DNA from 3 places in the Photobacterium kishitanii genome. Region 3 is predicted to be linked to each of the others. Evidence: riboswitches for the same ligand, from Rfam matches in the RefSeq annotation. Region 3 holds a riboswitch; each other region holds the start of a gene.

Region 1 (2,280 bases), 2.0 Mb from region 3:
AATTGTGCGGGCTAGCGCCATAACAAATTAGCCGTAAATTATAAGCATCGAGTGCGCCAAAAATATGTTTAGCTGAGCCTTTACTATTGCTCATACGATTACCAATTAATGCGACTAGCGATAATCCTTGTTCGATGTCAACACGACATAATTGATTGAGCTGTTCTACTGCAGCGAGTGGTAGTGTTGGTGCTCCGCCGCCAGTGTCGGTTTGATCAAGTGTTAATGATACGCTGACTTCTGAGGTAGTAATTAAATCGACGGATATTTTATGCTCAGCCAGAATGCGGAAGACTTCTGCTAGAAAGCCATAAGCATGAAACATATTAAGGCTAGTTAGGGTCACCATGGTTTGATTACCACGCAGTGCCAATGCTCTAAATAACGGCGCTTGGTCAACTGTTTTTCGAATCCAAGTCCCGCCTTGCTGGGGAGCTTTTGATGAGCCGACAAATACTGGGATCTGTTGCCGTACCGCTGGTACCAGTGTCGATGGATGGAGTATTTTAGCGCCAAAGTTTGCCATTTCAGAAGCTTCACTAAAACTGATTTCTTTAATCGGCTTAGCGGCGGTGGTAATACGTGGATCAGTGGTGTACATCCCTGGTACATCGGTCCAGATTTCTAAGGTAGTAGCATCCGTCGCTTCTGCAATTAATGCCGCGCTGTAATCACTGCCACCTCGACCAAGCGTGGTGGTATTGCCTTGGCTATCACTACCAATAAAACCTTGTGAGACCACTACATGGGTAGCTAAGAGTGGTATTAAATGTTGCTGAGCTAATTGACGAATAATCTCTGGTTGTGGAATCGCTTTGCCAAATTGAGCGTCAGTTCGCATCACAGTACGAATATCAAATCTAATCGCGGCAGCATTCATTTCAACTAAAATTTGGTTAAACAGATGGGTCGATAATAATTCGCCGTGGCTGACCAGTTGATCGGTTAGTTGTGGTGACGGTTTAGTTGCGGCTTGGGTTGCGGCAGAAGCAATGTCATCGAGTAATGCATAAATAGCATCGCTAACAGTATTTGGGTGTTGCAGTTGATCAAGGATCTGTTGATGAATATTGGTTAATTGCTGTAAATGCTGCTGGCGTGAAGTGATATCACTAATACCATTGGCTAATGCAACTAATAAGTTAGTTACTCCCGAACAGGCACTAATTAATACTATTTTAGTGTGTGGGTTAGTGATAACGATGTCAGCACTGCGACACATTGCTGCGTAATCGGCAACACTAGTACCGCCAAATTTAGCGACAATTAACTGGTTTATAGCTGCTGCTGGAGTAATGCTCATTACGGTGTTCTCCCTTTATCGTAAATGCTGCAAGGTAGGTTATTTACTTCGGAAGAATTCCCGACGTCCATTGTCGAGGAGGTAATAGGCAGTAACGCTGGTAGCGGCTACCCAGAAGCTCCCCATCATAGTCAACCTGACTTAGATGACAGCCTGAAAGATTCAACTTTCATAGCCGATATAACGTGCCCCAAACGCGTTATATCTCGGCGTTACTCCCCCCTCTCAATATGGTTTAAGGATTGGGACCTACAATATTGATACCTGGGTAACGCACCTCTTCTGTAGTGAATAAACACTGTTATCATTGAATAGGAAATTCGCCTTGGTTGTCAATTGTTAAATGATAATTTCTCGATAGTTAACAAAAAGTATGTGTAGCGAACAGGGTTTGGGGGTATTACTTGCGGCTTTGGTATTGCTCTAATATTCTGTAATAACCACTAACGTGCACACCTTATTGATAATAATCATGATTTAATGGAGTTGAATCTATGCCTATCACCAGTTTTATGCCTCCCCAAAGAACCCTTATGGGGCCAGGTCCTTCTGATATTTATCCGCAGGTTTTGCAAGCGTTGAGCCGACCGACAATTGGTCATCTTGATCCGTTATTTATTAAAATGATGGATGAGATCAAGCAGTTGTTGCAATACGCTTTTCAAACAAACAATGCGTTTACGATTGCAGTGTCTGCTCCAGGTAGTGCGGGTATGGAAGCGTGTTTTGTTAACTTAGTTGAGGTAGGTGATAAGGTATTAGTTTGCCGTAATGGCGTGTTTGGCGATCGAATGCGTGAAAATGTAGAACGCTGCGGTGGCATCGCGGTTATGGTTGATAATGCATGGGGTGAACCTGTATCACCCGTTTTGGTTGAACAAGCATTACAGGCCGATCCTGAGATTAAAATTGTTGCATTTGTACATGCTGAAACCTCAACTGGGGCATTATCTGATGCGAAAGTATTGGCTGAAATT
Region 2 (2,280 bases), 920 kb from region 3:
GTTACTTAACCCGTGATGATGTCAGTGCGATTGCTGAATATCTCATTACTGGTGATAAATACAACGTACTTGATAAATCCGTTGGTCAAATCACACCGCCTGGTTTTGGCGACTTAATTCCAGCACAAGTCAATGTTCAAGATCCTAATTTAGAAGGTTCAGCTACAGATCCACTCAAAAAGGAACAACAACTTTACGGGTTATATATTCAAACTTGCGGCGCTTGCCACGGCGCTGACGGCAAAGGTCGTGAGGGCATTGCCCCCACGCTGCTAAATAATGGCATTATTATGCATAAAGACCCTTATGATACGATTGCAGTAACCATTCGAGGCCTTGTACCTAATTACTTAGAGCAAGAAATTGACTTTATGCCGATGAGCAGTTTTAACACCGTTCTAAATGATGCAGATTTGGCACAATTAATTACATTTGTACGTCAAAAATTAGGTGGTAGAGACATTCCAATCACAACAACCCAAGTCACCAAAATTCGCACCGATCTTATCAAGGCTGGATTTGCTGGAAATATTCATAACCTTACTCAACCAATGAATAATAATCCTGAATAACGAAACAATATGCAACGATAACGAAATAACATTCAGCTAACTGATTGAAACCACGATCAGTTAGCCGACTTGATGAAATTTAAACCTATTACACATTTATGCGTTTTTTTTTATTGCTTGTGAAAAATATATCGGTATAGTCAAGCCTTAATCCTTTGAGTAGAGGCGCGCTGCCTAAGAGTATTCGGTTGGAGGGAGATCCCCAATGAAAGCCGAGGAAAGGAGTCAGCGCCGAAGTGATTATTGAGTCATCAATGATCGCTGGTTCTGTATTTAAGAAGTGCAGAACTGCCATAGTTATTTTGTCTATGGAGCGCTACCCTAAGGGATAAGAAGTATTATTTCTCAAGAAATCTGTTTCTCTATCCTTTCGGTAGATCTCCACCTTATTATAGGTGTTTAAGAGATCCATGAATTTAATCCAATATTCTGATTCACTATTATCAGTGGTACCTGCACTACTGGCAGTTATTCTTGCAATTACTACCCGCCGCGTATTGTTATCTTTAGGCGTGGGCATAATTGCAGGATCAATCCTTCTAAATAATTACAACCCACTCGCTGCACTACAATATCTTTTACATCAAATTCTTGGCTTAGTTTGGGCTGATGGTGCTGTCAATACCAGTAACGTTAACATGTTGTTATTTATGTTATTACTGGGCGGATTGATTAGCTTAATGACCGCAACAGGGGCAACTAAAGCCTTCGCTGAATGGGGTGTTCGTCGCTGTAAAGATCGTCGCAGTGCGAATATCTTAACGGGTATGATGGTATTTGCTTTTTTCATTGATGACTTTTTTCATAGCTTATCTGTTGGGCCCATTTGTCGTCCTGTGACTGATCGCTTTCAAATTTCACGTGCGAAATTGGCTTATCTGCTTGATTCAACTGCAGCGCCTGTATGTGTAATTACCCCTATCTCATCATGGGGCGCATATATCATCGCTATTCTAGGTGGGATTTTAGTCACTAATGATATTACCGAAACTAGTCCTATATCATTGTTCGTACAAATGATTCCAATGAACCTGTATGCTGTATTTACCTTATTAATGGTACTTGTAGTTATCACATTCCAGCTTGATATTGGCCCAATGCGCAAGCATGAAGAACGTGCTCGTGAAGGTCAACTTTGGGATGAGTCTAAAGGTCACCCTAAAGGGCTAGAAATCACCACCGAAGGTGAAGGTAATGGCACCATGGTTGATATGGTCTTACCTATTCTAACTCTAACAGTTACTAGCGTTATGTTTATGATCATAAGTGGTGCTGATGTATTAGCAGCTAAAGGTCAGGCATTTACTCTAATTGGATCGCTAGAACATACAGATGTTGGCTCATCATTAGTTTACGCTGCATTATGTAGTCTTGCGGTATCAATTGTATTGGCACTACGCTTAAAATTACCATTAAAAACATGGTTAACGGCTGCGCCTCAAGGCGTTCAAGCGATGATGCCTGCAATTATCATTCTGTTATTTGCATGGACAATTGGTACTGTTGTTAGTGATATGGAAACTGGACAATACTTAGCATCATTAACTAAGAATGGTTTACCCGTTGAGTTACTACCAGCACTAGTGTTCTTACTATCGTGTGGAATGTCTTTTGCAACCGGTACTAGCTGGGGCACATTTGGTATCATGCTACCACTAGCTGGTGATATGGCTATTGCGAGTGATGTTAACCTACTCATGCCTATGCT
Region 3 (2,280 bases):
ATACGAGTTTAAGTAATAACTAAAAAGTCAGGCGTTAATGTCTGGCTTTTTTGTTGGCGTTATATTAATGGGCTAAATAAGAATGTTGTTTTATTCTTATTCGGGATATTTGTACGTGAAATAGTAATCATATAATTATTTGCAGATATAAAAAAAGCCTAAATAGTTTAGGCTTTTTATTTATTCTTTATATATTAGATCTCGAATTCTTCAAGAGCTTGACCATCATCTAGTGCTTTCTTTAGAGCGCTAGGTGTACGGCCTTGGCCTGTCCATGTTTTTTCATCGCCATTCTCATCGATGAATTTATATTTAGCCGGACGACTTGCACGCTTTGCTTTTGGTGCTTTAGCTAAACTTGCTAGTAATTCTTCAGGGTCAATACCGTCAGCTAAAAGCATTTCACGATATTGAGCTAGCTTTTCATTACGTTCATTTTCTTTTGCTTGTTCTTCAGCTTCAGCTTCAGAACGTTCAGTAACAACTGTTGTTAGTTTATCCAACGCTTCTTCAAGTTGTTCTAGTGTATATTCACGAGAAAGTGCGCGTAGGCTACGAAGATTTAAAAGCGCTTTCATTGCATCAGACATTTTATATTTCCTGTTATTTTTAATTAACTATAAATAATAATAGCAGCGTTAAAACATATTTTGCAATAGTAATACTTTTATACATTCAGTGTAAAACATTTTAATCACTTCTTTAATTTAAAAAGTATTTATATTTAGTATATGAGACTATTTATAAAATGTATCTTCATTAATAGTATAAATACAAGCGGAATAGTTTTAGTTATTGTTACAGCGTTTTATATGTTAAATGATAATAAAATTTAAAATGTTATGCTACTTCATTATTATTGGATGGTTATGGTTACATTTGGTCTATTTATGATTTTTGTTGTTAATTTTTTAGATTTCCGATGTTGCAATATTTCGCTATTTACGTAGAATGATTTATTCCTTAACGATAAGGGTAGAGGTGCATTGTTTATCAGTAACTAATACGAGGGTGATACCGATGACTATTAGCGAAAGGAGCCGATGCCGAAGTGAGATATAGCTATCAAATATTCTTACTGGGGTTGCATTGAAGAAGTGCAACACTGCCATAGTAGATAAACACATAACTATGGAGTGCTACTGTGGAGGCTGGAAAGGCTAACCTTCTTTCCTTATACTCAAATTAATATGCCATTGCGCCTATATCAAGCAGTAGATCTTCTAACCAAAATTGGTTGTCTTAGAGATCATAAACTTTGATAGATTTTTCCCATTCCTTAACATCCATTATTCCGCCGTTAGTTGCACTTGGCTTGGCGATTTTAACCCGTAGAGTGTTATTGTCTTTAGGTACTGGTGTTGTACTTGGAGCATTATTTCTTAACGATTTTTCTTTCGCAAATACAGGATCTTACCTTGCCACATCAATCAAAGGGCTGTTTATTTCTGATGGTGGTATTAATACTTGGAATATGAGTATCGTACTATTTTTAATATTGCTGGGAATGACGACAGCCTTATTGACACTTTCAGGTGGTACGCGTGCTTTTGCTGAGTGGGCACAAACTAAAATTAAGACCAAACGTGGGGCAAAACTTCTCGCTGCTTTTTTAGGCGTATTCATTTTTGTCGACGACTATTTTAATAGCCTTGCTGTTGGTTCTATCGCTCGCCCTGTTACTGATCGCTTTCAGGTATCACGTTCGAAATTAGCCTATATTCTTGATTCTACTGCCGCACCTATGTGTGTATTAATGCCGGCATCAAGTTGGGGGGCATATATTATTACCTTGATTGGCGGCATATTAGTCACTCATGGCGTTACGGAATATACGCCATTGAGTGCTTTTATGACGTTAGCACCAATGAACTTCTATGCTATTTTTGCGTTAGCAATGGTCTTTGTCGTGTCGTGGTTCCAATGGGATATTGGGCCGATGAGAAAGCATGAACTTGCTGCGAGTCATGGTCGCGGTACAGATGTTGGTGGTGACGTTGACGAGCAAGCTAAAGATTTAACCGAAGAACTCGATATAAAAGAAAGTCAGAATGGTCGCGTTGGCGATTTAGTATGGCCAATTGTTATTCTTATTATAGCGACGTTCTTTTTTATGGTGTTTACCGGCTATCAGGTACTAGCAGCAGAAGGTAAGCCGTTTGCACTATTAGGCGCCTTTGAAAATACCAATGTCGGTCAAGCATTATGCTTAGGTGGAGCCTTTGGTTTAGTTGCGGCAATCATACCGGTGTTTCGTCAGCGAATTCCAGTATCAGATAT

What was found. A riboswitch is a leader RNA that binds a small molecule or an ion and turns the genes downstream of it on or off. The one in region 3 is predicted to bind lysine.
Region 1: another riboswitch for lysine. It lies ahead of lysC (lysine-sensitive aspartokinase 3); the one in region 3 lies ahead of PPBDW_RS10885 (Na+/H+ antiporter NhaC family protein).
Region 2: another riboswitch for lysine. It lies ahead of PPBDW_RS06690 (Na+/H+ antiporter NhaC family protein); the one in region 3 lies ahead of PPBDW_RS10885 (Na+/H+ antiporter NhaC family protein).

The regions. Positions count from the first base shown of each region.
Region 1 covers NZ_LN794352.1:349,434-351,713, forward strand. The annotation lists gene lysC (lysine-sensitive aspartokinase 3) at 1-1,303, opposite strand, end outside; lysine riboswitch at 1,411-1,593, opposite strand; gene PPBDW_RS01895 (pyridoxal-phosphate-dependent aminotransferase family protein) at 1,798-2,280, shown strand, end outside.
Region 2 covers NZ_LN794352.1:1,400,536-1,402,815, reverse strand. The annotation lists gene ccoP (cytochrome-c oxidase, cbb3-type subunit III) at 1-572, shown strand, start outside; lysine riboswitch at 725-899, shown strand; gene PPBDW_RS06690 (Na+/H+ antiporter NhaC family protein) at 983-2,280, shown strand, end outside.
Region 3 covers NZ_LN794352.1:2,320,534-2,322,813, reverse strand. The annotation lists gene PPBDW_RS10890 (H-NS family histone-like protein) at 195-590, opposite strand; lysine riboswitch at 969-1,150, shown strand; gene PPBDW_RS10885 (Na+/H+ antiporter NhaC family protein) at 1,259-2,280, shown strand, end outside.